Funiculus sociatus GB2-C1: one gene and its partner. The protein of the gene in region 2 interacts with the protein of the main gene of each other region in a pairwise test. Links are inferred from orthologs where the notes say so. Each region holds a gene or a part of one and is shown on either strand. Other genes may lie near its edges.

Evidence for each region.
Region 1: the proteins of NDI42_RS07455 (region 2) and ftsZ interact in binary tests that used the Escherichia coli proteins (3 or more experiments, as listed by UniProt). The link is inferred for Funiculus sociatus GB2-C1 from one-to-one orthologs.

The regions. Positions count from the first base shown.
Region 1 is NZ_JAMPKJ010000004.1:73,867-86,422, reverse strand. The notes cover bases 9,648-12,556. They hold ftsZ (cell division protein FtsZ), read left to right. Parts: upstream 9,648-10,417; coding sequence 10,418-11,695; downstream 11,696-12,556. Other genes in these bases: thiD (bifunctional hydroxymethylpyrimidine kinase/phosphomethylpyrimidine kinase), read left to right, coding at 11,979-12,556; NDI42_RS03500 (cell division protein FtsQ/DivIB), read left to right, coding at 9,648-10,183. Outside these bases: NDI42_RS03535 (putative selenate ABC transporter substrate-binding protein), read left to right, coding at 1-85; NDI42_RS03530 (GNAT family N-acetyltransferase), read left to right, coding at 91-546; NDI42_RS03525 (phosphonate ABC transporter ATP-binding protein), read left to right, coding at 555-1,310; NDI42_RS03520 (PhnE/PtxC family ABC transporter permease), read left to right, coding at 1,375-3,255; murD (UDP-N-acetylmuramoyl-L-alanine--D-glutamate ligase), read right to left, coding at 3,264-4,613; glyS (glycine--tRNA ligase subunit beta), read right to left, coding at 4,784-6,961; NDI42_RS03505 (P-loop NTPase fold protein), read right to left, coding at 7,209-8,558; more of NDI42_RS03500, read left to right, coding at 9,320-9,647. UniProt on the Escherichia coli protein: Essential cell division protein that forms a contractile ring structure (Z ring) at the future cell division site. The regulation of the ring assembly controls the timing and the location of cell division.
Region 2 is NZ_JAMPKJ010000010.1:72,124-89,775, forward strand. Bases 7,516-10,372 are described here. They hold NDI42_RS07455 (rod shape-determining protein), read right to left. Parts: upstream 9,520-10,372; coding sequence 8,512-9,519; downstream 7,516-8,511. Other genes in these bases: mreC (rod shape-determining protein MreC), read right to left, coding at 7,603-8,337; NDI42_RS07460 (single-stranded DNA-binding protein), read left to right, coding at 9,819-10,181; NDI42_RS07465 (SIMPL domain-containing protein), read right to left, coding at 10,255-10,372. Also shown: NDI42_RS07395 (RtcB family protein), read right to left, coding at 1-147; NDI42_RS07400 (class I SAM-dependent methyltransferase), read left to right, coding at 389-1,279; NDI42_RS07405 (HAD family hydrolase), read left to right, coding at 1,276-1,977; NDI42_RS07415 (hypothetical protein), read left to right, coding at 2,227-2,526; rbp (RNA-binding regulator), read right to left, coding at 2,629-2,946; NDI42_RS07425 (hypothetical protein), read left to right, coding at 3,785-4,018; NDI42_RS07430 (hypothetical protein), read right to left, coding at 4,092-4,703; bifunctional diaminohydroxyphosphoribosylaminopyrimidine deaminase/5-amino-6-(5-phosphoribosylamino)uracil reductase RibD, read right to left, coding at 4,773-5,906; NDI42_RS07440 (HAD family hydrolase), read left to right, coding at 6,127-6,936; rod shape-determining protein MreD, read right to left, coding at 6,966-7,511; more of NDI42_RS07465, read right to left, coding at 10,373-10,989; NDI42_RS07470 (cation:proton antiporter domain-containing protein), read left to right, coding at 11,327-12,733; NDI42_RS07475 (N-acetylmuramoyl-L-alanine amidase), read left to right, coding at 13,253-15,172; murI (glutamate racemase), read left to right, coding at 15,224-16,087; NDI42_RS07485 (hypothetical protein), read right to left, coding at 16,151-16,279; sds (solanesyl diphosphate synthase), read left to right, coding at 16,878-17,652. UniProt on the Escherichia coli protein: Forms membrane-associated dynamic filaments that are essential for cell shape determination. Acts by regulating cell wall synthesis and cell elongation, and thus cell shape.

The DNA of each region.
Region 1 (12,556 bases), on a different replicon or contig from region 2:
ACAAGCAACTAAATTTATTCCAACCCAAAATTCCAACTATGCTCAAATTGAGGATATTGGTCGGAAGATTGGCAAAATAAAGTGATGTAAATGACAGAAACAAACTTTAAAATTGCAGAAAAATCGGATACTGAAACTCTCCTACAGTTTATACGAGAGTTCTACGAGTTTGAACACCTAAAATTTGATAAATCCATTGTTCGCACAGCGCTGGCGAATATTTTGCATGATGATTCTCTAGGACGAGTGTGGCTGATCCAGCATGGCGACGAAGCGATTGGCTACGTTGTCCTTACCTTTGGCTACAGTTTGGAATTTCGAGGGCGTGATGGATTTATTGATGAACTCTATATCCGAGAAAGTTATCGCGGGCAAGGGGTAGGCATGAGCGTAATTCAGTTTATAGAAACTGTTTGCCCTTCTCTGGGAATTCAAGCACTCCATTTAGAAGTCGAGCAGAAAAATACAGCAGCACAAAACTTATATCGGAAGGTTGGTTTTAAAGATCACGATCGCTATCTCATGACTAAATGGATAGCAAACTAAGCAGAGAAATGAACTCATCTGCGCCAGTATTTGAACTGAAAAACGTTTCTAAGCAATTTGGACGCTTTGAATCTCTCGCTGATATTAACTTGCAGATTTGGGCAGGCGATCGCGTCGCCCTGGTTGGTTCCAGCGGCGCGGGGAAAAGTACCCTGATTAGCTTGCTGAACGGCACGCTACTACCCAGCGACGGGGAAGTAAGGGTACTTGGTCGCAACCTCGCCCAGCTTCGCCCGAAGTTGCTGCGCCAAGTCCAGCGACAAATTGGTACGATTTACCAGCAATTTCATCTAGTAGAGAATCTGCGGGTAATTCACAACGTCAATGCTGGACATCTAGGGCGCTGGTCGTTTCTAAAAGCTGCGGCTTCGCTGATTTATCCAATGGAAGTCGAGACAGCAGCAAAAGCTTTGGCGCAAGTCGGGATTCCGGAAAAGCTTTATGAACGCACAGATCAACTTTCTGGCGGTCAACAGCAACGGGTAGCGATCGCGCGCGTCCTCGTGCAAAATCCTACCGCTATTCTTGCCGACGAACCAATTTCCAGCCTCGACCCCGAACGCAGCCGCGAGATTATGGACTTATTGCGCCAGTTGAGTGTAGAAACGGGGAAAACTTTAGTTACCAGTGTCCACGCGATAGAATTTGCCCGGAGTCATTACCAGCGAATTATCGGTTTGCGACAGGGACGTATTTTATTTGATACACAAGCAGCAGCACTGTCCGACGCAATGATTGAGGAATTGTACAAAACCAACAACTAATGCTATATCCATTCGTAAAAATTCCTCTGCGTTCTCAGCGCCTCTGCGGTTCAAAATCTTAACCGTGTCCCAGACAAGCAAAAGCAAACCAACTAGCCTCCCCAAGCGCCCTTCCATTTTTAACTGGCGTACTTTCTGGGGATTGCTGTTTTTGGCATCCTTCGTTTGGTCGTTGCACTCAGCTGGCGTATTTGAAGCGGATTTAATTAACGAAGGAGGCTGGAACCTGGTTTGGCGCTTTCTGGTTGCTGCTATCCATCCCGACTTCAGCCGGGAATTTCTCCAGCTTACTTTAGATGCCACTTTTAAAACACTAGCTTACGCGGTTTGCGGCACCTTCTTCAGCGTACTGATCGGTTTGGCGGCTGGTATTCTTTCTTCTGAAGTTTGGTGGGAATCGGTACTCAAAACTCAAAAAAGGAAGCTAATAACTCAATCGCCTTGGCTGGTGGTAAGAGGAGTTTTGGCGATTCCAAGAGCAATTCACGAGTTAATTTGGGGATTGTTTTTCGTGAATATTTTTGGACTAGATCCCCTGGTGGCGGTGCTGGCGATCGCTATTCCTTTTGGTGCTATAACTGCCAAAGTATTCTCAGAAATTTTAGACGAAACGCCCCGTCAGCCACTAATGGCACTCCTCAATAGCGGCGTTCCACCTCTGAATGCTTTCATTTATAGCCTGATTCCCCAAGCTTTTCTAAATTTGCTTTCCTACGCTTTCTACAGGTTCGAGTGTTCGATTCGTTCCGCCGCCGTACTGGGAATTATCGGTGCTGGTGGATTGGGGTATCAAATTTTTCTCAGCCTCCAGTCTCTGCGCTACGAACAGATGTGGACGTTTTTAATTGCCTTAATTTTATTAACTGGTGCTACCGATTTCTGGAGTGCGATGCTGCGTCGCCGCTTGGGTGCGCCTTCTCGCCTAGATTTGAACGTCTTAAATCTTTCTGGGCGCAAAAAGCCTCTCTACCAAAATGACCCAGTGGTAAAGGTGTCATTTCTGGGTACTGTGGTTTTACTAATATTCTCCTTCTGGTACGTCCAAGCTGATTATTCTAAACTTTATTCGCCGCGAACCTTTCAACTTTTGGCAGGAGTGTTTCAGGATGCTTTTCCACCCGATTTCAGCCAGCTGAGTCAGCTATTCGAGCTTTCTGCTAAAACGCTGGCTATGTCTATTCTGGCAATGGCTGGGGCTGGATTAGGAGGAATTTTGCTTTCCTTCCCAGCAGCAAATAATTTCCTGTTGTCGGGGGGAGTTGGGGAAAAAAGATCCCCCCAACCCCCCTTGATAAGGGGGGCGGGAGAAAAAAATCTGTTGTCGGGAGGAGTTGGGGAAAAAAGATCCCCCCAACCCCCCTTGATAAGGGGGGCGGGAGAAAATCTAAAAACCTCCTTTTTAAGGGGGGCGGTAGAGAATCTAAAACCCCCCTTAAAAAGGGGGGCTAGGGGGGATCTCCGGGGAAATGTTGTGCTGTTTGTTACCCGGTTCCTGCTGTTAGTTGCTCGTGCTGTCCCCGAACCCATTTGGGCATTAATCTTTCTATTTGTATTATTTCCGGGGATTTTGCCCGGAGCGATCGCGCTTTCCCTGCACAACCTGGGTATACTAGGTCGTCTAATGGCGGAAGTGGTAGAAAATTTAGAACAGCGTCCAATAACCTCGCTTAAAGCATTGGGCGCTACTGATTCCCAAGTCTTCCTCTATGGCATCTTACCCCGCACCCTGCCCCGATTTGTTGCCTACATCCTCTACCGTTGGGAAGTCTGCATCCGTTCTACCGTCATTGTCGGGTTAGTAGGCGCTGGGGGATTAGGGCGTTTGCTGGCGGAACAACTGAGTAGCTTTGACTACAAAGGTCTTTTCACCACTTTAATTGTCTTTCTCGTCCTCACTTTTTCGGTAGATTTAATCAGCGCCTCAGTGCGACGGTCTTTAAGGTAAGAACCTAACTAAGCTAGCTGCTGACAAAGTTGTCGGAAATGGTCGCCTCTTTCCTCAAAGTTTTGATATTGGTCGAAACTAGCACAAGCAGGAGAAAGTAAAACAACTTTAGCACCATGCTGCTCGGCTAATTCCGCACCTCTGACTACAGCCCTCTCCATAGTTTCTACAATTTCGTAGCTGGAATAGTCAACTCTAGCCAACGCTTTTGCAAACGTATCTGCGGCGCTACCAATCAGTAACACAGCGGCGGCTTTAGCTTGAATTGTCTCTATCCAACTGGTATCATCTCCAGCTTTGGGTTCACCACCAGCAATCAGGATGGCGGGATAGTTGACAGAAGCTAACCCGACTTGTGCAGCATCGTAGTTGGTAGCTTTGCTGTCGTTGATAAAGTCAACTCCCGCCAGAGTGCGAATGTGTTCTAGACGATGAGAAACACCGGGGAAATTAGCGATCGCGATCGCAATCGCCTCTTTCTCAATTCCCGCCAATCTTGCTGCTGCTACCGCCATCAACAGATTTTGCAGATTGTGTTCTCCCACCATTCTTAAAGCTGATGTCATCACAATTTGTTCGTCACCAGCCACCACCCAACCATCCTCGATGTAAACTCCCCCATCGCGATCGCCAATTAGTTTAGCTTTGCCTTTTACACTCGTCCAGCAAGCATTGGGAAAGCTATCGGGTGCATTCTTTCGCAAATAAGCATCGTCACCGTTGATTACTTGCTGGCGCGCCTGACGCAACAGACGCGCTTTAATGTCGTAGTAATTCTCTAAAGTTTTATGGCGGCTGAGGTGATCTGGTGTAAAAGTTGTCCAAACGCCAATTCTAGGAGCAATAGAATTAGAAGACTCAATTTGATAACTGCTAACTTCAGCAATTACCCAGTCGGGAGGAGTTTCGGATAACGCTAGTTCGCAGGCAGCATAGCCGATGTTACCGCAAGCCGGAGCATGAAAACCAGCGGCTTGAAAAATCGCCGCAATCAAAGCCGTTGTCGTAGTTTTGCCATTAGTACCAGTAATTCCCACCCAAGGACAAGACTGGAGATATCGCCACGCCAGTTCCATTTCTCCAATTGTCTCGATCCCCAACTCTCTAGCCTGGACTAATAAAGGTGCATCCCAAGGTACGCCAGGACTGACGACAATCAGCTGGGGTAATGTACCAACCAGTTCCAGGGAATAGCCAAGCTTAACAGTAATTCCCTCATCCTCAAGCTGTTGTTGCTGTTCGTGCAGGCTTTCGGCGGTATTGCGATCGCTTACCGTCACCGAGTAACCTTCCCGTTTTAACAATCGTGCAGCAGCAATTCCCGACTTTCCCAAACCGATAATATGAGCGATGGGCATAGCTAACTTGGCCGTACAAATTCCCTAGTTTCGCAACCCCTCATCATACCGCAATAACGGTATTTAAAAACCTCTTTCACTCTAATAACTTCCTTCTTTTTCTTAACTTCGCGCTCTTAGCCTCTAAGCGCAAAACGCAGGCTACGCCAAGGCGGTTCTTTTCTCCTCTACTAACTCTTCACAATTGCGCCAAAATCTGCCAAAACCCGCGCATGATTCCGCAGTAACCCCAACAAATTTAAACGATTCTTGCGGATTTCCAAATCCGCATCCATCACCAAAACACTTTCAGCACCATCAAAGAAAGTGCTAACAGTAGGAGCTATCTTACTTAAAGCATCTACTAGCTGCTGATAATTTCGCTGCTCTTGAGATGCTTTAGTTTCGGGAACTAGCTGCACAATTGCATCGTAGAAAGCTTGCTCCGATGATTTTTGAAATAATTCTGGACGCACCACAGCCGATGGTGACAACTCAACTTTATCTAAATCGCCTTGGGAAGCCAGACGAGTAGAACGGTTGACAGTTTCGTAGATTTCATCTAGCTTGCCATTATTGCGGATACTTTGGAGAAATAAAGCGCGATCGCGTACATCCAATAAATCCTTTAACGCCCGTTCTGTATACTCCGGATCGTTTTCTCCCAGTACCGCATTCACCAAGTCATAGTCAATATTTCGCTCATCTTGTAGCAAGTTACGGATGCGCTGTAAGAAGAATTCCTGCAAATTACGTAACAACTTCTCACCTTGATTTTTCGGATGTTTCACCACAAAATCTGCCACAGCTCCTTGCAGCAATTGATGCAAATTAATAGCTAAATCTGCCGCCCAAGTAATGTTAGCTAAATCTGCCGCCCAAGTAATGTTAAGAACAGCATTTGCCGCCCGACGCAGAGCAAACGGATCTGAAGAACCTGTTGGTAACATTCCCAGCCCAAAGATACTCACTAAAGTATCCAATCTGTCTGCCAGCCCCACAACTTGACTTGTTAGATTTTGAGGAAGTTTATCCCCGGCTCCTCGTGGCAAATAATGCTCAAAAATTGCTGCTGCTACCGCTTCTGATTCGCCACTAGCCAAAGCATATTTTTGACCCATTACACCTTGCAATTCTGGAAATTCTCCCACCATCTGAGTCACAAGGTCAGCTTTACAAAGTAAGGCGGCGCGTTGGATATTCTGCCGCTCATCCGCTGATAATTGCAGTTGTTCGCTAATACTGCTAGCAATTTTTCCCAGCCGTTCCACCTTTTCCCGTACCGAACCCAAATCTTCTTGAAAAGTGACTTTTTCCAGTTTGGGCAAATAACTTTCTAAAGGCTGAGATAAATCAGTTTTGTAGAAATACTGACCATCAGCTAAACGGGCGCGAATCACTCGACCATTGCCTTCAGCAATAATGTCTGATTTGGCTGGATCACCATTAGAGATTGTGATAAAATAGGGGATTAACTCGGTTTTGTTCTCATCTTTAAATACTGGAAAATAACGCTGATGAGTCACCATGACAGTAGTAATTACTTCTGGCGGTAAACTCAAGAATTCCGGGTCAAAGTTACCAATAACTGCTGTAGGCAATTCAGCTAAATTAGTGACTTCTTGGAGCAAATCTGGGTATATTTCAGAGTAGCCATTGAGCTTTTTAGCAGCAGCCTGTACTTGTTCTTGAATTTTGGTTTTCCGCGCCTGGGGGTCAACTTCCACAAAGGCAGAACGTAGACCATTGACATAATCTGAAGCTTGGGAAATTGTCACGAGTTCGGGGTGCAAGACGCGATGAGCGCGGGTTGTGCGATCGCTCTTAATCGTCTCGGAACCATTTACAATCTCAATTGGCAGCACCTGGTCATCCCACAAAGCCACCAACCAGCCAATCGGACGGGGAAACTTCAGATCCCCATCTCCCCAGCGCATAAACCGCTTCCCTTCTAATCCGAAAATCCATTGCCAAACCAGCTGTGTGAGAATTTCAACCGTTGGTCGTCCGGGGATGGTTTGGCGAACAAAGACAAAATCCCCTTTATCGGTGGGGCGAATTTCCAACTGATCGAGTTCCACCCCCAGCTTACGAGCGAACCCTTCTGCGGCCTTGGTAGGTTTGCCATCTTTAAACGCCGCCTGTGCTGGTGGCCCTTTAACTTCTTCTTCCCGATCCGGTTGCTGAGTCGGCAAACCTTCAATTAGCACGGCTAAACGCCGGGGGGTGGCGTAAACTTCAATTTTCTCGCTAGTGAGGCTATTTTCAGTAAGACTTGTAGGAATGCGCGATCGCCACTGCGCGATCGCTGCATCCACAAAATTTGCAGGTAATTCTTCTGTACCAACTTCCAATAAAAACGTACTCATAGCGGTATCTCTTTAACTATCAGGGGCTTCTGGGTTACAAGCCAGTTTAAACAGTTTACCGCGCTCCGAATCCAGATACTGTTATCCTCGTATTCTTCCAGCCTCCGACTAAGAACGGATGCAGCATGGCTACGCCTCCCCTCTTGCAGCCAAAAAAAACTGACGCCTAATGTGTTAGCTTCGCTTAACACATTAGGCATTCCCCGCCGGAGACTGGAAGGAGAGAAGAAATTCTTTTTTTGCCTTTTTATTTTTGGAACTGTAACTCATTCATAGCCGCGAAAGACATGAATTTGGGCGTTTCTGTCAAAGCCGGATTCAGCCCAAACCAGCGCCCCTGCTCGTCGCGATATTCAAAGACAAACATACTTCTAAGCAGACTCTGGTATTCTTTCTCACCCTTAAGAGTTTGCAATTGCACCACTTGAAACAACAAATCCCACTCCTCTTCATCAATGGCCAGCACCAAGTCATCGCGATACTCTTTAATCACGTTCTCTAAACAGCTGCGCGAAAATGGCGGATCTTCCTGCTGAAGACAACTGTAGAGTAATCCCAAGAGGTTTCGCACATGACCGCCGCTGACGCGACACAATCGGGCAAGGGTTTCCGGAGAATCGAAAATCTCTGTTATTAGCAAATGATGCTGCTCTGGCGCTACCTCTGGAAAAGCACGCGCCATCACCATTTTTCGCAGCAAAGTCATTCCCGGTTCGCAGTCACTACCATCTCGGTTTCGCACTGGTACCATTGGCAATACTTTGGGAGCAACCCCACCCCCCAAACGATTTTTCAGGGTTTCGTAATCGTTTGAGAAAATCAATGCCAGGGGTATTGTGTAAACTACATGGCAATTCAGGCGGCGTAACTGTCCGCCTCGGTCGATAAACAGGTACTCTGGCAAAAGTTTCTGCGAACCTGCTAAGGGGCGAGTATTATCCAGGCGATCCAGGTTATCGATAATCACCACCAACCCTTTTTTACCACGTCGCTTCAGTTCCTCGTTCGCCCGTTTTAGCAATTCTTCGTTGATAGCTTTCAAAAAGCCTTCGGTTCGAGGTTCCAGATACTGGCGTAATTGATCCCGGAGTTTGGGACTGTCTTTGGTTTTGGCGGTAATTCTGCCAATACCGATGGATAACTCGGCTTCAGCTGAAACGTCGATGGGAGTTTGCAGGATATCTTTAATTTCAGTGAACAGATTGGCAAAGTAACTGGGTTTTAGCCGAATCTGAATTTCTTCGAGGCTTTCGCTGACTTGACGCGCGATCGCCAGTAAAATATCGCTGATATCTACATCCGCCATGTCTAGTTCTTGACCAGACTCGAAATAAACTACATGAAATTTCTGTGCCTCCAAGTCGGCTTTCAGGCGAAACAGTTCTGTAGATTTCCCACAGCCGATATGCCCTGTAAACATCTGACTGGTAGGATCGTCGGGCGAAATTCGGGTAATAGTTCGCCCAATTGCCTCAATGATTTTTCCACCCCGTACAGAGGAAAAATCGATATAGTACGAACGATCCTCCGGCTTCGAGAAGATTAGGGTCTTGGCTGGGTTACAGGCTTTATAAAATCTAATTAAGTCCAGTTTCATTTAGACCTCAGTTATGTTAAGGGCATCCCTCTGGGTACCTCCCTTCTACTTCTACCGGATAGCTTCCCTTAAATTTCCCCTCTATGGGTTGGAGGGTAGCACCCCCCTGCACATAAATGTATTCGTTTTGGTATTCTTTTTGCGTATAAAATGTATGATATATGCCCTTTCTATGAGAGCGGATTACTTATTAGAGATAGGAATGGCGGGGCGAAGTTTAAACGCGATCGCTTTTATCCTCCAGCCGGAAAGACACAGTTTGTCTTTTTTTGCTACTCACTCTTTGGGCATCCGCAAGAGGCTGGTGTGAGAGGACAATCGGGTGAATTTCCATACCTACCCCAGTTCCTAGTTCCCCTCTGGTGCCGCAAGCAAAAGAAGAAAAAAGGATTTTGTCTGGGGATCAATCGAAAATTTTCTTGATAATCTTCCTAAAGTGATTCCATGATGGCTCTGACACGTTAATATCTAGACGTTGTAATATTCCGCTACACTTCCTGACGACCCGTGTTGAAAAGCGAAAAAGATTTCACATCACCTAGATGTAAGCTGGGATTACATGGGTTTTGTGATCGTTATTTTTTGCCAACGGTCAGATACTTTTGCCGCGATATTTCCCTCTCAGGTGGGAATGGGATCGACTCCCGATATCTCGGTTAAAGTTACGTAGGGTTATCAAGCTTGATAACTCCCCAAACAGAACTTTTTTTTGTTGAGTGCAGTACGTCTGGCGCACCAAAAACTCCGATTGAGAAGTTAGGATGACAAGCATCGCATCAGTATCTCAGACAGAATTGACCCAAAGACGGCAAAAGTTACGTCGCCAACGACGGATGAAATCTTTTCAGGCGGTTTGGCGAAGTCTATTCATCGCTGGATTGGCTGGCGGTTTAGTTTGGGTAACGACTTTACCAGCCTGGGTGATCCTAAAACCAGATCAAATTGAGATTGAAGGCAATAAAATTCTCTCAAAACAAGCGATTCAGTCGCTACTGTCGCTTTCCTACCCGCAGTATTTGCTGCGCCTGCAACCGGAAATTATTGCCGAAAAGTTGGAATTGCAGCCAGCCATAGAACAAGCCACCGTTACCCGGCAACTGTTTCCCCCCAGTTTGACTGTACAAGTTAAAGAGAGACATCCGGTAGCGATCGCTCTTTTAGCCCGCACTTCTTCCCCAACCAAAACAACACCTCGTGCGGGATCACCGCCCCAGCCCTTATCAGCTGGTTTGTTGGACGAAGATGGTGTCTGGATGCCCTTAGAAAGCTACGCCGGACTAAAGCCAACTATTCCCTTACCCACCTTAAAAATCATTGGCTATAGAGATGAATATCGCCCCTATTGGTCAGCACTTTACCATGCAGTAAGCCGCTCCCCAGTCAAGGTTTTTGAGATAAATTGGCAACAACCAGCCAATTTAATTCTTCGTACTGAGCAAGGAATGGTACATTTTGGTTCTTATAGTTCCCGATTTGCCTATCAGCTGGCTGTCCTCGATCGAATGCGCGATTTGCCAGCCCATCTTTCCACTAGCCAAATTGCCTATATCGACCTGAAAAACCCAGATTCTCCAGCCATTCAAATGAAAAAAGTCACCGCCCCCGTGACAACCAACAACCCTTAAAATCATAGGTGCAACTAACTCATGCTTAAGCCAGAAGTCGTCCCCCGAAATTAATTAATTCTTTATACTGCATTTTAAGAACAGCATCATCCTTCAGACAGTTGCCGCCAGACCTCTTTAGGAACGTCAATGCACCTATGACACTCGTTGGTTTTAAGGGTCAACTTACCCTATAGTTGACTCATATCGCTTCCCTAAACTGAAAAAGCTGTTTATTGACCCTTCCTATTTGCAATGACGCTCAATAGTAAACCAGGGCTTGACAATCAAAGCTCACATACCACAGGAAACGCTCTTCGTCCACTCTCCGTGGACAACGCCAACCCGTTTAACAACGCTGGGTTACATTTAGGTCAACACGATGCCAGCAAGACACCCAAGGAAGAAACCAGGAGTGACAACATCGTGCCAGGTAGCGTCGCCAAAATTAAAGTGATTGGTGTTGGTGGGGGTGGAGGCAATGCGGTTAATCGCATGATCGCCAGTGATGTAAGTGGCGTTGAGTTTTGGTCAATCAATACAGATGCCCAGTCACTATCGCACTCGTTAGCCCCCAGACGCTTGCAAATGGGACAAAAATTGACACGAGGTTTGGGTGCTGGCGGCAATCCTGCCATCGGGCAAAAGGCAGCAGAAGAATCGCGGGACGAAATCGCTCATGCCCTAGAAAACACCGATTTGGTGTTCATCACCGCTGGTATGGGCGGCGGTACGGGTACTGGCGCTGCCCCCGTTGTCGCGGAAGTGGCTAAAGAAATGGGAGCATTGACGGTGGGTGTTGTCACTCGTCCTTTCACCTTCGAGGGACGCCGCCGCACTTCTCAGGCAGATGAAGGCATTGCCGCTTTGCAAAGTCGGGTGGACACCCTAATCGTGATCCCCAACAATAAGTTGTTGTCGGTAATTCAAGAACAAACGCCAGTACAAGAAGCCTTCCTAATGGCAGATGACATTCTGCGCCAGGGTGTGCAGGGGATATCTGATATTATTACTATCCCCGGCCTGGTAAATGTTGACTTTGCCGATGTGCGCGCAGTGATGGCAGATGCGGGATCGGCGATGATGGGAATCGGTGTTGGCTCTGGGAAATCAAGAGCCAGAGAAGCCGCAGTTGCCGCAATTTCTTCCCCCTTGCTAGAGTCCTCGATTGAAGGAGCTAGAGGTGTAGTATTTAACATTACAGGCGGCAGCGACTTGACGCTACACGAGGTGAACGCCGCAGCGGAAACAATCTATGAGGTTGTCGATCCCAACGCTAACATCATCTTTGGAGCTGTGATTGATGACAGGCTGCAAGGCGAGGTGAGAATTACCGTTATTGCTACGGGATTTAGTGGAGAAGTTCAGTCCACACCAGCAGCGAGAGAAACGCGCACTCCCAGACAACCGCAGCGCCCAGTGGCACCAACACCAGTTCCTCCACCCACGCCTACTTATGAGCCTAGGCCAGAAGCTGGCTCTGGATTGGATATTCCAGACTTTCTCCGCAGACGCCGTCCACCACAACGTTAGAAGAATTAAAAATTAAAAATAAAGCATTAAAAATCAAAAATTTTTAATCTTTAATTTTTAATTTTTAATAATTGGTGGGAAATTTATTAGCAGGATGCGACATTCTTGGACACTGCCAAGAGCGCTGTAGGTTTAGCTATTTGTACAATCTATATTTTTAAGGCGGAATCGGGTCAATTTAATCGCAATATGAGGTAACAAGTAATAGGTAACAGGTAATGAATACTACTTACGATGTACTTGATTCCCCCAATTACCTTTTTACCAATTACCAATTTCTAATATGAGTGTTACAGACAAATCAAGCGTTCCTGTTGCTCTTACCATCGCTGGTTCCGATAGTGGCGGCGGTGCGGGTATTCAAGCTGATTTACGAACGTTTGCCTTTCACTGCGTTCATGGCACCAGTGCTATAACTTGCGTGACGGCTCAGAATACGGTCTTGGTGACGCGGGTTGATGCTCTACCTGTAGATGCGGTTGTCGCTCAGATTGAGGCGGTGGTGACGGATATCGGCGTGCAAGCAGTGAAAACGGGAATGTTGCTCACAGCGGAAATTATCGCGGCTGTGGCGCAGCAGGTGGAAGTTATGAAACTTAATAATTTAGTGGTAGATCCGGTAATGGTATCGCGCACGGGCGCTGTGTTGATTAACGATGAGGCTGTGGCAACTTTACAGAATGTCTTGATCCCCAAGGCAACGATTGTGACACCGAACCGCTACGAAGCTCAACTATTGAGCGGTTTACAGCTTCATACTCTAGATGATATGCGGGCTGCTGCCCAACGCATCCATCAGCTGGGAGCAAAGGCTGTATTGGTCAAGGGAGGAGGAATGCAGGGAAATTTACGCGGCGTTGA
Region 2 (17,652 bases):
AACATCTGGCATTAGCGCTACGTGCTTAAAGACAAATGGTAGGGATGCGACATTCCTTGCCATCTTGGTTTCATCAGAACCAAGGGCATGATTTGCCCAAGATAGCACTGGCTTTGGAGTCGAAATTTCTAACTTTTCGTAGGGCATAAACGTGTGCCAACTATAAACAAAGATCCGTATTGCCGCAAGGTTACTTCCCGTCAATAAAGCAGACTCAGATGGGATAGCTGCGGCAAAAGTTGTATATTACTTTTATGCTACATATAAATTACAATTTTGTCATCCCTAGAGACAACCCGCAGGCAGAGGTTCTGAGGTATAAGTTACATTAAGATTCGTAAAGAGGAGGTATGCTCCTCTGGTATTCACATTACCCGGATGAAATCCTATGGCGGTTGGCAAGAACTCAATCTATGAGCGCTTCTTAGCACCTGTGATTCGGATGTTCATTGATGAGAAAGGGTTACGGCGTTTTTATGAAAGCGTTGATTGGCAAAAGGAGAGCGATCGCTTCCGCAATCCCAATTTAGAATATCCTTCTTACTACAGTAGTCAAAACTTCCACGGCATAGAGGGCGGTTATCTTACCCCTGGTGCGGCAGTTTCCTACGATCCCGTTACCCAGTATGTTTTGCCGCCTAACGAAGCCTGGATACGTCAAAGCTTGGTTGATGCAATTTGTGGGCAACCGCGACGGATACTGGATTTAGGTTGCGGTACAGGTTCCACAACTCTGATGTTAAAAAAGGCTTTCCCGGAAGCGGAAGTTATTGGTTTAGACTTATCGCCTTATATGCTGGTAATGTCTGAATACAAAGCCAGAAACGCTGAGGCTAATATTCAATTTTTGCACGGCAGTGCGGAGGCTACGGGGTTTCCCGATGCGTCTTTTGACTTGGTAACAGCTTCTCTGTTGTTTCACGAGACACCACCAGAGATATCGCGTGCCATTCTGCGGGAAAGTTTTCGCTTGCTGAGGGCTGGAGGAGAGGTTTTAATACTCGATGGGAATCAGAAAACTATTCGCCAAGTTGATTGGTTGAGCGAAATTTTTGAGGAGCCTTATATTAGAGCTTACGCCGCCGATAGCGTCGATGCTTGGATGGGATCGGCAGGATTTGAAGCTGTGCAAACTCAGGACGTGTGGGCGATACACCAATTAACTAAAGGTGTTAAACCTATCCCAGTCCAGAATTCCCGGCGTACAGCGATCGCTGACATAGCTGATAATGAAGATTTGGCGGGCTTGGGTATCCCGGCTTATGGCACATTGGCATGACTTTGAAGGCAGTTCTGTTTGATTTTAACGGTGTAATTATTAAGGATGAGGCAATTCACCGGGATCTGATTGATGAAATTCTAATTTCGGAAAATCTGCGCTCAAAACCGGGGGAGTATCGACAATTTTGTTTAGGCAGAAGCGATCGCGCCTGTCTACAAAAGATTCTCACAAATCGCGGCAGAGAAGTCAGAGACGGCTATTTAACCCAATTGGTGAACCGCAAGGCTCAAGCCTACCAGCAGGCTTTGGATAAGTTGGAAGAACTGCCAATTTATCCTGGGTTAGAGGACTTTATTCAAAAGCTGCGGTTGCATGAGGTGAAACTAGCTATTGTCAGCGATGCCCTCCGCACTGAAGTAGAATTGGTGTTAAATCGCACCGGGTTACTTGAGCATTTTTCGGTTATTATTGCTGCTGACGACATCACCACCAGTAAGCCAGAACCTGATGGGTATCTCTTGGCGATAGAACGCCTCAACCTCAAAGCTTCTAATTGTCTGGCAATTGAAGATACCCCAGCCGGAATTCAAGCGGCGAGATCGGCTGGTGTACAAGTGGTGGGGGTAGCCCATACTTACCCGTTTCATATGCTCCAGCGTTGGACTAACTGGGCTGTAGATTATTTTACCGACTTAGAAGTGGAGCGGGTGCAGCAAATATTTTCCCGCACGACACCGCAGGCAACCGCAGGTTAAAAGTAAAGTGTTAGAATAGCTAAGGCAAAAAAATTAAGTTTAGATTAGGGGAATTAGCTCAGTTGGTAGAGTGCTGCGATCGCACCGCAGAGGTCAGCGGTTCAAATCCGCTATTCTCCATTTTTCTGTACATTCGCAAATTAAATGTCGTAATTTGCGAATGTACATCAGCAGAGTAGTTGATAAGGCTACTACTGTGTCCGAAGTAATAAGCGCTAACATTGAGCCAATGTTATTAGAGGATACATTATGGCTCAAGTGTCAGTCGCTACTCTCCTGCTAATAGGGTTCAGCCTGTTCGCTACTGCAACCCGCGCCCAAGAGCATACCGCTATAACTCGCCTGGTTATGCGCGATCGCACCATTACCATCACTTCAGATTCTAACGGTTTGCTATACTCAGTTAGCACACAGGATGGTACTGTGCTTAATGCCAATCTCAGAGAAGAACAGCTACAAGCAAAGTATCCTGATGTGTATGAGAATGTTCGCCCAGCCATCGCCAGTGACAAAGTGACGGACAGTGTTATCCCTTGGGCTGGGATGTAATCGTTTCTTAGATTGGCATAACCTATACAGAGATAGCCCCACTCCACTTTGACAGTGGAGTGGGGCTATCTATATATGGCTAAAAGAGTTTAGTCTTAAAGCTTAGTAGCGGTTAGAGAAATTGCTGTTTCTCCGACCACCGCCGCCACCACCACCACCAAAGGATGAACCTCGGTCTTCGCGGGGCTTGGCTTTGTTAACTTTCAGATCGCGGCCCATCCATTCAGCGCCATCAAGCGCTTCAATGGCTGCGGTTTCTTCAGCATCTGTACTCATTTCCACAAAAGCAAAGCCGCGCATGCGACCTGTTTCGCGGTCAGTAGGTAGCTGAACCCGCTTGACACTACCGTATTCTGCAAAAACACCACTGAGGTCTTCTTGTGTGACTTCGTAGGAAAGATTGCCTACATAAATTGACATAGAGTTTCTCCAAAATCAAAGCTTTGTAGAGATTTAGATTTCGGAGACAAGCCTGTCAAAACTAAAAGGAAAATGCCTGTCAATTCTAAAAACAAACGCTGCTACCGAACTTATTCTCACTTACGATACTAGCACGGTATGGAGCTATAGGGGGGAGAGCTAGAAAAACGTTACAAAACGCAACAGTTGGGATGATGAAGTAGAACAAAGCGATCGCCTGATACTATTCAAGATTGGTAAATCCTCGTCAGTAGACGATTTCAGGATTTTAAGTGTGGCAAATCCATATACCCGTTCGTGTTGGGAGTTGGGCGATCACGTGTCACAACTGGCTCCGAAAGGGATAAAGCCGAGGTTAGTTATAAGCCTCAACAAGAAAGAGAATGGGGCAGTTGGCTTACAACCCCCTAATACCAAAAACTGATTTAAAACAGATGAAACCTTTTGCTAGCCTGATTTGTAGCGTTATATATTTATTGGTATAATAATATCGAGTATGGTCAGAAATCATATTTAAGCGACAGTTATTACAGATTTTTACAGCCAAAGTTCCTTTGCCTGGGGTAGAGGGGATAATGAAACGGCGAGAAAACTGAGAAAGCGAAACCCCCTACCCTCCATCTTTGTCAAGTTATTATTCACTTTGTTAAGTATTTTGTAACTATTGTTTCAACTTGTGCGATCGCATTTTTGCTATTACCAGATAAGTTATCGTGGAAAACTAAAGGAATAATTAAGTAGAGGCGGCGAACCGTAACCACCTCCTCCCACCGTACAAATAAAACCAGTTACCACCGATTCCACCACCAAGCACAAGTATCCGCGAAAAGGAGACTGTATGACTCCCACAATGCTACGTCAGCTTTGGACTGTAATTGAGACCACTCAGGCCAATATGCTGTTGAAATTAGACGATGCCAACTTGGTACAGTGGCTACTCAAGCAGATAAAACAACAGCGATCGCTCAATTCCGATGAAGCCAACATAATGAGCGACTATCTGCACTCTAAGCTATCCTTGATTCGGGATCTGGCTCAAGAGCGTCAGTCTGTATGGCAAGAAACCCACTAGAAGGCTCTGATGGAAAAAAGAATTCTTCGGCATTAGAAAAAGAGACGCGATGAACATCGCGTCTCGAATGCTTTTATGGAGCCGGAGGGCGCGTTGGGAAAGACAGTTTCTCCGGGGGAGAATCTGGCGGTGAGATAGTCCGAGAGGAATTATCAAGTGTCCGCGACACCAAAACATAGCCCAAATAAGCGGGTAAAGACATAGCAATAACAGCTGCGATCGCATAAACCCCAGTACGCCGCCTTAACCTAGTCCCATAATGGCTACGGTAAGGGTCATAAGAAAGCGATTCCGATGGAATAATGTCCCGCATAGCGATCGCTCGCTTAAACCGCACCCGCCGATCGTCAAGTTTTTCTAACAAAATCCAGCCAGATTGCGCCTCTTCTTCACACAGCTTTTGAAAAATAGCTGAATTGCGAAACAAATCAGACGAGGCGCGCACAATTTTAAATTCCCAGCCCATCATACGCGGTTCTTTGGATGCTCCCACAGAACCGCCGTTAGAAGATAGCAACTCTGCTGGTGCGGAGTCTTGTTTAGATTCATAACGAGTCAAAGTTTCTTCCTCCTCCTCATCTTGCTGACGTGTAATCACCTGCTGCCAGCGCATCCATCCGCTCAGCATCACCGCATCCATTCCCAAACTTCCAACCAACAGGCTGCCAAAAATAACTTCGAGCATATTTCTATAGCTAATGGTTCCTAGCTAATAGCTAATGGCAATTGACAATAAGCTATTAGCTATTAGCCACTAGCCACTGACTAACGGTAAATAACCTTCCACCAAGCAATCTGAGCCAACTGTGCGCCAACGGACGCGCTCTAAGGTCAGAGCCTCGGTCATAGTTGCCAACCCCAAATCCCCCACCGGAGAGGGAGCCGTCTTACCACCGACAATTTTGGGAGCAATGAAAGCGAAAATTTTTTGCACTGCTCCTTCTGCGATCGCTCGTGCTGCTAAAGTGCCACCACATTCCCACAGCACCGAAAGTAATCCCTGCTCATATAAATATGCCATTGCCTTTGTCGGTGTCAGCCCAGTTAGCTCCACCACGGTTACACCCTTTTTCAGCAGCAGCTGTTGGAAATCCGGATTAGCTCCTTGCTCTGTTAAGACTAAAGTAGGAGCCACCCCTGTCTCCCACACATGAGCCTCTGCGGGTAAATCCAGAGATTGACTCATCACTACCCTTAAAGGATTGCGAGTCTCAGTTTGATGGCTGGTTAAGTGGGGATTATCCCGACGGACAGTATTACCGCCCACAATCACAGCATCGCAAGACCCCCGAAGAGTACGATGCACCTCATTCCGAGCATCAATGCCTGTAATCCAAGCGCTGTGTCCCGTAGTAGTGGCAATCTTGCCGTCCAGAGTCATCGCGTATTTCAAAATGCCAAACGGACGGCGGTAAAGAATGCGATGGATAAAAGCCTCATTGAGCTGCTTGCAGGCTTCCTCCTCCACTCCTACAACTACTTCTATCCCCGCCTGTCGTAATCGCTCAATACCTCCCCCTGACACGCGCGGATCGGGGTCAACCATACCCACCACCACCTTACTCACACCCGCTGCAACCAATGCTTCCGAACAGGGAGGCGTCCGTCCGTAGTGATTGCAAGGTTCCAGATTGACATAAATTGTGGCTCCTTTGGCGCGATCGCCCGCCTCCCTCAACGCAAATACTTCTGCGTGGGGATGACCTGCCCCCGGATGAAACCCTTCGCCCACAATCTGTCCATCTTTGACAATTACAGAACCTACTAGGGGATTGGGAGCCGTTCGTCCTCTGGCGCTTAGGGCTAGTTCTATGCACCGTTGCATCATGGCGCTATCATTGAGGGTTACAAGCGACTCTTGTTGGGCGTCTTTGGGAAATTTATCCATGAGTTTGCTGTCCTGGCTACACCTGAGTTTAATTAATTAAGGGGCAAGCCAGCATAAGATCGCGATGGGATATGCTGGAGGCTGTTTCTAGGCCGCAAGCGATCGCTTGTTATTTCTATAAAAATGTCTAATATAAATTCTCTTCTAAATCCTCTAAAAACTTATGTTACACCTGTTAAGGTAAATAAACGTGTCTAAAGGTTGATATCTGTAACGTCTTATGAAAGGTACAGCCCCCTCAGTTTCGCAACCACCCCAGTGTTACCAACGTCAAGCAACTTCCCCGTATTACCCAGAACTGACGGTGTTTTGTGACTTTGACGGCCCCATCGTAGATGTTTCTAGGCGCTACTACACAACTTATCAGTTAGCGTTAGGTGAAACTCAAGAGCTGTACCAAGCTCAGGATGAAATCCTGCCGATTACAATGCTCAAATTACAGCAGTTCTGGCAAATGAAGCAAGAGCGCGTCCCAGATGTGGAAATTGCCATGCGCTCTGGCTTAGCTGGAGAGCAGATAGATATATTTTTGCAGTGCGTGGTAAACATTGTGAATCAACCAGCACTGTTACAAAAAGACAAGATGCAGCCTGGGGTAAATTGGGCGCTGCCGTTGCTACATTCTCAGGGCTTTAAGCTGGTATTAGTGACGTTGCGCTCTTCATCCCAAGTCACCCAAATCTTGCAGAATTACGGTTTGGCGCGGCTGTTTAGTGGCATCTATGGAACCGAAGACGATGATGCTGCCTATGTAAACTACGCCCACGTGAAAACGCAACTTTTAGAAAAAGCTATAGCCCAACACTCTCAGCCGAACAGCGAAAGCTCATTAGCTTGGATGGTAGGCGATACCGAAGCCGACATCTTGGCAGGACAAGCAGTCTCAATTCCCACAATAGCTCTTACTTGCGGCATTCGCTCTCGCCAAAGATTACAGCAGTTTCAGCCAACTTGCATTCATAGTGACTTACTTTCAGTTGCACATTACCTGTTAGAAGTCAATAGTCTTAGACTAATGCCTAACTGCTAATTGTTAAACAATTAGCAGTTAGCAACTTTTCAAGATTGCTGCAACAAATTCATCTGCTGCCACCAACGATTCAACGGATAGTACACTACTGGGGCCCAGAGACTGCTGAGAATGGCACTAGAGAGGGCGATGCGCTGGTGATAAGTCCAAATTGCTGCCAGAGTGCGATCGCTCCCGATAGAGAACTGAATTGCGCTCACCGTCTCCGCGACAACTGCCATCGCGAACACAATTAACGCCACAGAAATAAAATCTTCTTCAATATACCGCTGCTTTTGAATCCGCGCCGTTAAAATTCCTACTACGGCCAGACTCAAAGCATGACTGGGTTCGGGTGAGGTCATTCCATCTTGGATCAGTCCCAACACCAAACCCGCTACAGCACCTTGAACAGCTGTTCGCTTCACACTCCAAGCCACCACCCAAATCAACAACCAATTGGGGGCAATTCCTAATAACTCCATTCCAGGTAGGCGAGTCGGCAAGATTAGCAAGCACAGCACCACAGAACCAACGGTTACTGCCCAGTTGACAATTTGACGCGCCCAAGGTGACAAATTAGAAACCTTAATCATTAGTCATTAGTTATTAATTATTAGTTATTAATAAATTGTGATTAGCTAATTGTTCAAGAGCCATTAACTATTAGCCAATAACTAAACAAATTTATTTGGGATATATTACCACCCACTCCAAATAACTAATCGGCGCTGTCACCTTAATAATTGCTTCAGGAGCCGGGGTTTTTTCCAAATTTACAGACTCGACGCGACCCAGTGGCAAGCCTGGAGGGAACAGTTTACTGGCAGAGGATGTTGCGACAACATCGCCCCGCCGGACATCCGGCACTTTGTCAAAAAACTGCATCACCACTCTATTAGAGCCGTAGCCCCGAATATAACCCATAACGCGGCTGCGGCTAACCACCGCACCCGCGCGACTGCTAGGGTCGCTAATCAGCAAGACGCGGCTGGTATGGGATGTCGCTTCCACGACGCGACCTATCAAGCCACCTGTACCCATAACAATAAAGTCTTTTTGGATGCCATCTTCAGTGCCACGTCCCAAAGTGACCTGTTGCCACCAATTGTCCGGGGTACGCCCGACTATTGGCGCCGTTATCGCCTTCTGTTTCCTTTGTTGTACATAACCTAGAAGCTCTTGTAACTTCTGATTTTGGTTTTGCAGTTCGGTCAGGCGATCCTGCAATTCTTGTACGCGGGCATTCTCTCTAATCTCTTGTGGCGGGGCTTCAGTTTGAAAGGGGCGGGTAAGCAACTGGTAAACCTCAAACATGGCTGCCCCTTGGGTTTGCCGGAGGAACCAGGCACTCCCAATAGCTGCCCCCGCCACCATAACTTGTATGCCGTGCCGAACCCACCAGCGACGCAGTGTATACATTTAGCTATCAGCTTTTTGTCTGTTATTCGTTGTCTGTTATTCGTTGTCCGTTGTTCGTTGTCCGTCGTTCATTGGCGTTTGAAAGTTTGAAGGTTGGAAAGTTGTCGCCTGACAACTTTTCAACGTTTCAACATTCCAACTTTTGCCTGACTACTGACCACTGACCGCTGATTGCTACATACTGCGCGATCGCCCACTAAAGACCCGCTCCAATTGTTTGAAGTTCTCTAACACTCTACCTGTCCCCAGCACCACGCACGACAGCGGATCTGCCGCTACGTGAGTAACAATTCCCGTTTCGTGGCTGATTAGCGTATCAAGCCCCTTCAACAAAGCACCACCACCAGCCAGCATGATACCTCTGTCGATAATGTCGGCTGCTAGTTCCGGAGGAGTTCGTTCTAAGGTTCGCTTCACCGCATCCACAATCACTGAAAGCGGTTCAGACATACTTTCGCGAATTTCCGGCCCCTTGATAGTAACAGTTCGGGGCAAGCCAGAGAGCAGGTGTAAACCCCTCACCTCCATGATTGCCTCTTCATCAAAACTGGTGGGGTAGGCAGAACCAATCTGAATTTTGATTTCTTCAGAGGTACGTTCCCCGATTACCAGGTTGTGGACTTTTTTCATGTACTGCATGATAGCTTCGGAAAGCTCATCACCAGCCACGCGCACCGACTCACTTAAAACCGTTCCTTGTAAAGAAAGCACGGCAACTTCAGTTGTGCCGCCACCAATATCAATGATCATGTTACCCGTAGGCTCTGCCACTGGTAGTCCAGCGCCAATAGCCGCAGCAACAGGCTCATCAATCAGGTAAACATCTCTGGCACCAGCCTGAGATGCTGCCTCCATAACGGCTCGGCGTTCTACGCCAGTGACACCTGAAGGAATACCGATTACAATCCGAGGAGAGACTAATGCTCTGCCTTCATGAACCCGCCGGATAAAATGCTTAAGCATTAGCTCGGCAGTGTCGAAGTCGGCAATGACACCATCGCGAAGGGGCCGCAAGGCCACCACATTGCCGGGAGTTCTTCCCAACATTTTTTTCGCATCTTCCCCCACGGCCAGCGGGGTTTTAGTGTCCATATCCATAGCAACCACAGAGGGTTCTTGGAGAACAATCCCTTTGCCGGATACATAGACCAGGGTATTAGCAGTACCCAAGTCGATACCCATGTCCCGGGATAAGGAAAAGCGACTGAAAAGACCCACTCGTTTCTACGCCCCCAAAATGAAATGCTGTTGTGTGTGACGGAATCTTAACGGAAATGGAACCGAGGTGGATTCTATTACGTTTTCTATCCTGAGTCTAGTCACGAAGAAGAATTCTTTATGTAAATTTGCCTCAAACTGATTTCCAAGCATGATTCTAATCGTCCAAGAGTAAATCAGGATAAAGTTAATTTGAGACTAAGATTTCAGTTCGCTAAAGTATAATTGACCATACGTAAGTACAAATGTACTAAAAAATTCTTATGACTCTAAATGTTGTAACCCTGGTAGGGCGTGTAGGTGGAGATCCGGATGTTAAGTATTTCGAGTCAGGGAGCATTAAGTGTAAGCTGACGCTGGCAGTAAGAAGACGATCGCGCAATAACGACCAGCCGGATTGGTTCAATTTAGAACTTTGGGGTAAAACGGCGGAAGTAGCTGAAAACTTTGTCCGTAAGGGCAGCTTGATTGGAGTGCAAGGCTCGTTAAAGTTTGATACTTGGAGCGATCGCAACTCAGGAGCTACCCGTTCTACACCCGTCATTAAGGTGGATCACCTGGATCTATTGGGTTCTAAGCAAGACACTGATGCTAGTGCGGGCAGCTATAACGATAGCGAGTTCTAAAAATTAAAAATTCAAAATTTAAAAAGAAGAATTTCCCTTTTAAATTTTGAATTTTTAATGCTTTATCCCTAGATTAATAACTAATTTGCAGGGTAACTGATGCCTCTACCTCTTGCTCACCGCCAATTACCGGAGTAGTTTTTGCTAGAGTCTCAGACCGCATAGCCATATCAGCTATGGGTATTGGCCGTGGCGGCGGTACAACAGCGCCATTGACTTGAATGTTGACGATTTCCCTACGAGTGAGATTTAGGGAACTCAAAACAGCATCAGCTTGGGCTTGGGCATCTTGGGTAGCTTCGCGTAGAGCTTGTTTTTGAGCAGACGCGATCGCGCTATCATCAGCTACAAAACTTATACCATCAATCCGGGTTGCCCCTGCTTTAACTGCCTCGTCCAGAAGAGTTCCGGCTTTTTGAGTATCAATCCGAAAGCTGACAATATTGGTAGCACTATACCCAGTTAGACGCTGGACATTGTTCTCGTAGCTGTAAATCGGATTGAGGCTAATGCCAGTAGTTTCTAATTTCTCCACATTGCGAGATTTTAGCAGCTCCACCACAGCAGCTGAGCGTCGGGCAGCTTCCTGCTGCACATCCGCCGCAACTTTCCCCTGAACTTCCACCCCCAGCCGCACCTGCGTCAAAGTTGTGGGAATATTTTCGACACCTCGCCCACTAACAGTCAGGGTTCGCAGCATTTTTTCTTGGGCAACAGCTCTTGTAGCAATACTCAAGCTAAGCACACTCAATACTAACGATATCAGCCCAGCCTGCTTCCAAAAACTAGACGCAAAGGTTAAATTCATAGATTCTCCTCACAGACATAACCGCTTGTAATGCAGTTTGAATGTTCTCACTGTGCCACTACAGCAGCCAGAAAGTGTAAACAGTTACAGTTTTGGCAACTGAACTAAAGATACTTTTAAGGCGATCGCACTAGCCGGTAAAACAAGTATTTATACTCAATAATAAAAACCAAGCTCAAATCCAACTAATTAGGCTGAGTGAAGAATCGCTAAGAGCGATCGCACACCCTTGAGAGCAATCATCTTGTAGCCTAGTTCACTCCAATTCCATAGCCGAATCGACGCAGGGATTTGTAAAGAAGCTTGTACAGTGAGAAGAATGAATTATGCAGACCCAATGGAGATAGTTTCAACTGCCTGGGTGAATTTTATCACCCCATTCTCATTTCCACTTTGGAACAAAACCATTCCTGTGCTGGCAACAGCAACACCAGAAGCAGAAAACGCCCCACTCGTCCTAGCAGGGGTACTGCTGAGTTTAGTCGTAATTTACCTTGCCAGCAAAATCGGGGGAGAATTATCTAACAACATCGGCTTACCACCCGTCTTAGGCGAACTCGTCGGAGGCGTGGTGGTGGGTGTCTCCGCCCTGCATCTGCTGGTATTTCCAGAAAGCGGCGCAGACAGTTCCAGTTCTGTAATTATGTCTTTCCTCCAATCCACTGGAGGGTTAAGCCCCGACGCAGCGGTAGACGTGTTTCAAACCCAAAGCGAAGTCGTGTCCGTTCTGGCAGAACTGGGCGTGATCATTTTGCTATTTGAAATTGGACTGGAATCGAATTTCAGGGAACTGATGGATGTTGGTATCCAGGCGTTACTCGTAGCAGTAGTCGGGGTAGCAGTGCCATTTGCCGCAGGCACTGCGGGACTGATGATCTTGTTTGGCATTCCAGCGGTGCCAGCGATTTTTGCGGGTGCAGCTTTGACTGCAACCAGTATTGGTATTACCTCCAAAGTTCTATCAGAACTAGGGCGTCTTAATTCCAAAGAAGGTCAGATTATTCTTGGCGCTGCCGTCATAGACGACGTGATCGGTATCATCGTCCTGGCAGTGGTGGCAAGTCTTGCCAAAACTGGCAAAGTGGACGTAAGTAACGTTTTCTATCTGATTATCAGCGCCAGTGCTTTCTTGATCGGTGCGATTCTGCTTGGCAAAGTCTTCAACAAATCTTTTGTGATCATTGCCGAGAAACTCAAGACACGCGGTAGCTTGGTCATACCAGCATTCATCTTCGCCTTTATAATGGCTTATCTTGCCGCCGCCATCCATTTAGAAGCCATACTCGGAGCTTTTGCGGCTGGCTTAGTCTTAGACGAAACGGATAAGCGTAAAGAGTTGGAAAGGCAAGTGTGTCCCATTGCCGATATGTTTGTGCCGATTTTCTTCGTCACGGTAGGAGCCAAAACAGATTTAGGCGTACTCAACCCAGCTGTTCCTAGTAACCGGGAGGGTTTGATAATTGCCATTTTCCTTATCGTAGTGGCGATTGTCGGAAAGGTTGTTACTGGTCTTGCAGTATTTGGTCAACCCCAGATTAATCGATTAGCGATCGGTGTCGGAATGATTCCTAGAGGCGAAGTAGGATTAGTCTTTGCTGGTGTCGGTTCCGCCAGTGGTGCTTTGTCTGAAGCCACAGAAGCCGCGATTATTATGATGGTCATCTTGACAACCTTCTTAGCACCCCCGTTATTAAGGTTTGTGTTTCAAGAGGCTCCCGCAGTTCCGGTTAAGGAGAGTGATTAACTGGGGGCGGGGACTGGGGGCTGGGGACTAGGTAAGACTTTTTCTCAATTCCCAATTCTTAATTCCCAATTCCCAATTCCCAATTCCCAATTTCCTGTAACTGCTACCCACAGATAACGAACAACTAACAAATAAAGGCTTTTAGAGAAACTTAAGTCATTGTCTCAACGTCCTTGGGGCGTGACTCAATGAATTCAAAAGTTTTCTCGCTAGAGAGAATTTTGAGTAACCGATGTAGCGATGGGCAGCATAAGGACACTTAATTGCCAAACACCAGGGGTAAAAATTTACGATACATGAATCCAGTTCGATAGGGCATCTCCAAAGATGGCAAGTAAAATCAGCCATTCCTGCTTAATGTTCTGCATTGCTGCCGCAGTCGTGGTATCGTTCAACCCAGTCTAAAATCATTAACTTGGCTACGCCATGCCCCGGATGCGACTTGATCGCACCCGAAATAGGACTAGAGCGTACAGACCGCTTTAACTCGGTCTTTACCTTTCTTTTGGAGAAACGATAGTGAGACTTTACTGGCTATTACCCAGTTGTTTGAGCCTTTTTCTGGTTACATCTCCCGCTTTTGCGGCAAAACTGGTTTCGTGGCGTTTTGATACTAATCAAAACCGGCTGGATTTTAGGACTGACGATGGAGTGCAGCCGAAAGCGCAGCTTTTGGCTAATCCTTCACGTCTGGTAATCGATTTGCCTGGTACAACTTTCGGACGCCCAACGGTAACTCAGCAGTTGGCGGGGGCGTTACGCAGTTTGCGGGTGGGACAGTTTGAGGGTAATGTTACTCGCCTGGTAATTGAATTAGACCCTGGTTACACGCTTGATCCGGAGCAAGTAGTCTTTCAGGGAGCTTCCCCCAGTCAGTGGTCGGTACAATTACCAAAACCTCAACGAGTTTCACAATTACCAAATTCTTCTGCTAGACCAACTCTGGTAAATTCTTCGTTCTCCTCGATACGGCCAACTTCTCCCAGTAAGCCAACTTTGGGAAATTTGTCGCCGTCGTCTGGATTCAATCGATCTTTAAGCAGTCAAGCAGCCGCCAGCCCAGCTGGGTCGGTTGCTCAAATTGAAGATATACAGGTGACGAATGATGGGTTTTTCCTGCGGACGAATGGCGATCGCCCTTCAATTATTAAGGTAAAGCGGAGTAGCGATCGCCGCAATATTACCTTTGACATCCAAGGCGCTACCATATCCCGTAGTCTCTCATCGCCAGAGTCGCGGGTGAATCGCTATGGTGTCAGTCGCATTCTCTTATCTCAGGTGGATACTTCACCTTCAGTCGTCCGCGTGACGATGAACGTGACCAAGGAAAGTCCCGACTGGCAGGCAAGCGTCAGCGGTTTTGGCGGTATTGTCCTATTACCGCAGGGAACTACTGCTGGAAGCATTGAAAGCCCGACTTTGGCTGGCAATCAGCCTTCTCCTTTCAATCCCCCAACTCGAACGGTGCCAACAACGCCAACAACGCGCCGCGACGGTGAGGTGGCAACGATTCAGTCGGTTGAACTCTCCGGAACTCAGTTATTCATCAGAGCAGATCGGTCTGTAAAATTTACTGGTAAATGGGATGGCTCAGCTGGGGCCTACCGAATTACTATTCCTTCTGCGACTCTGGCTGAAAGAGTCAAAGGGCCAACTCTAGATGCTAGGACTATGGTGCGGCGGGTGCGTCTTGTACAGCAAGACCCTCGTACTGTAGTAGTTCTGGTGCAACCGGGAGATGGGGTGCAAATTGGGGAACTCAATCAGCTGACTGACCAGCTATTAGCACTACAGCTGCAACGTGGTCGCTTTAGTTCGGTGCTTCCCCGTCCTGATACAATTCCTGTCCCGGCACCGGAAACTAATAATCCCCCAGAGTTTTCCCCCCGCCCTCGTAACGGACGATTGGTGGTGGTGGTAGACGCCGGACACGGAGGCAAAGATCCCGGAGCTATCGGCGTTGGTGGGCTCAGGGAGGTGGATGTCATTTTGCCGATCGCACGGCAGGTGGAGGCTTTGCTAGAGCGGCAGGGTGTTCAGGTGGTGATGACGCGAAAGGATGACTATTTCGTAGACCTGCAACCGCGTGTGACAATGGCTGAACGGGCAAACGCCGATTTGTTTGTCAGTATCCACGCCAATTCAATTGGTGGTCGTCCAGATGTGCAAGGGGTAGAGACTTACTATTACTCTAGCGGCGGACGTTTAGCTCGAAGCATTCACAACAGCATTTTGCAGGCTACCGATGCTAAAGATAGAGGGGTGAGGCAGGCGAGATTTTATGTACTTAGAAAGAGTTCTATGCCATCTGTGTTAGTAGAAGTTGGTTTTGTTAGTAACCGACAAGAGGCGGCGAAACTTGGCTCACCTGATTACCAGAGTCAGATGGCACAAGCGATCGCTCGCGGTATTCTACAGTACATTCAACAAAATCTTTAAGCCTCGGTTAAGAGCCTTGGTTCGTGGTGAGTGGGGAGTGATCGATTGAAAATGAACAACAAACAAGAAGGACACATAAATGGACAAAAAAGCAATGAAATATTACAAAGAAGCAGAATAGGCGTTTTTGATAGCGGTGTCGGTGGTCTGACTGTATTGAGAGAACTCTACCGACATCTGCCTAATGAGTCGATTCTTTATTTTGGCGATACGGCTCGACTGCCCTACGGTACCCGCTCTCAAGCTGAAATTTTGCAGTTTGTGCGCGAAATTCTGATCTGGATGGTAGATCAGGGTGTCAAAATGGCGATTATGGCTTGCAACACCAGTTCCGCTCTGGCGCTGGAGGCAGTGCGGTCTGAGTTCGACCTACCAATCTTAGGGGTCATCTTGCCTGGAGCGCGTGCTGCTGTTGGCCTGGGTAAACGGATTGGTGTGATTGCTACCCCAGCCACGGCTGCCAGTAATGCCTATCGCCGCGCTATTTTAGAAGTTGATGCTACTGTCTGTGTCTGGCAAGTCGGTTGCCCAGAGTTTGTGCCGCTCATTGAGCAAAACCGCATTTATGACCCCTATACTTTGGAGGTAGCGCGGGAGTACCTAGCACCTTTGCTACAATATCGGATCGACACGCTGGTTTACGGTTGCACCCACTATCCTCACTTGGCACCGATTCTTAGGACAATTCTGCCCAGGTCGGTTAACCTTTGCGATCCAGCAGTTCACGTAGTTTCCGCTGCTTCACAAGAGCTTGATTTATTGGGATTGAGAAATGTTCGCCCTCCTTTGGCAACTCGATTTGCGGTTAGCGGCTGTCCCGAACAGTTTGCCAAACTGTCCGTACAGTGGCTCGGCTGCACTCCAGAGGTTGAAAAAGTTTATTTACCAGCAATGCTACACCGACAATTACCCTAAGCTTGCTGTTAGCAGTCGAATTTAGGCTGCTAACAACAAGCTTGTTGTCCGTAAGTGCGATCGCTAGGGCGCAGATTTCGTTCTTCCTGCACCCTTAACAGTCCGCTGCGCCAAAATCAACAGCAGATACACTGTTAACAAATAACCAGTAGCTAGAACGGGAATAATCAAAGGCATATCATTATACGTCATAACGTCACTAACAACTAAAGGATGGTGAATTTTTATAACAAACTTTTGAATAGCAAACTTGGCTCACGCTATGGTTGAGCTTATTGCTGCCTATGAAAATTTTGGGTATTCGTTTCCGACCCCTAAAATTTTTAATCGATTAATGCCAGTCCCTAGAAGTACAGTTGAAAATCTAAGATTTTCAACTGTACTTCACCTAGCAAAGCTCCCTATAAAGAAAGCTACTCGCAAGTCTTTCATTTTTCTGACGGCTGTTATCCCCAGCGCTAATGCACTGTGAGATTATGCAGGAAGCCAGAAATGCTACTGCCTACCAAAAACCGTCATAACTACTCATCACAGACACACCAAAAGCGTGACCTGTAATTTTTCTACTCAGTAAGTCTATGAAGTTATTCAAATCCTTACATACTAGAGTAACACAATATCCTCAGTGGTTAAAGCCGTTTTTTTTATATACTTTACAAATCGATACAATTTCAGAAAAAGCCTTGGTCAGCATCTTCTAACCAATAAAACCTTCCCTGTACGGGATCATTAGCTTAAAATAAATGACAAGAATGTAAAATTTCGTAACTAACGCCTGAATGGCTAATCCATGACCTCAGTCACTACCCTCTTTGCCCCTGTTGAAGCTGACCTACGTGTTCTCACGGAGAACTTGAAAAAATTGGTTGGTGCGCGTCATCCCATCCTCTATGCGGCGGCAGAACATCTATTCGGGGCGGGAGGAAAGCGCGTCAGACCCGCAATTGTCCTACTGATATCACGGGCTACGATGCTAGATCAAGACATCACGCCACGTCACCGAAGGTTAGCAGAAATTACAGAGATGATTCACACCGCAAGCCTGGTACATGACGACGTAGTAGATGAATCGGAAATACGACGGGGTGTGGCTACGGTTCACAGTCGGTTTGGCAACCGCATAGCTGTGTTAGCGGGGGATTTCTTATTTGCCCAATCTTCTTGGTACTTGGCAAATCTAGATAACCTGGAAGTGGTCAAGCTACTCTCAGAAGTGATTATGGATATGGCAGAAGGAGAAATTCAGCAAGGGCTGAATCGGTTTGACACGAGTTTGTCGATTGAGGCTTATCTGGAGAAAAGTTACTATAAAACAGCCTCGTTAATTGCCAACAGTGCCAAGGCTGCTGGTTGCTTGAGCGATGTGTCGCCGGAAGTGGCGGATAATTTGTATTGCTATGGGCGTCACCTTGGGTTGGCTTTCCAGATCGTAGATGATATATTTGACTTCACAGGCTCGACAGAAGCGTTGGGCAAACCAGCCGGGTCTGACTTAAAAAGTGGTAATCTCACCGCACCCGTATTGTTTGCTTTAGAAGAAAAACCTTACTTAGAGGTGCTAATCG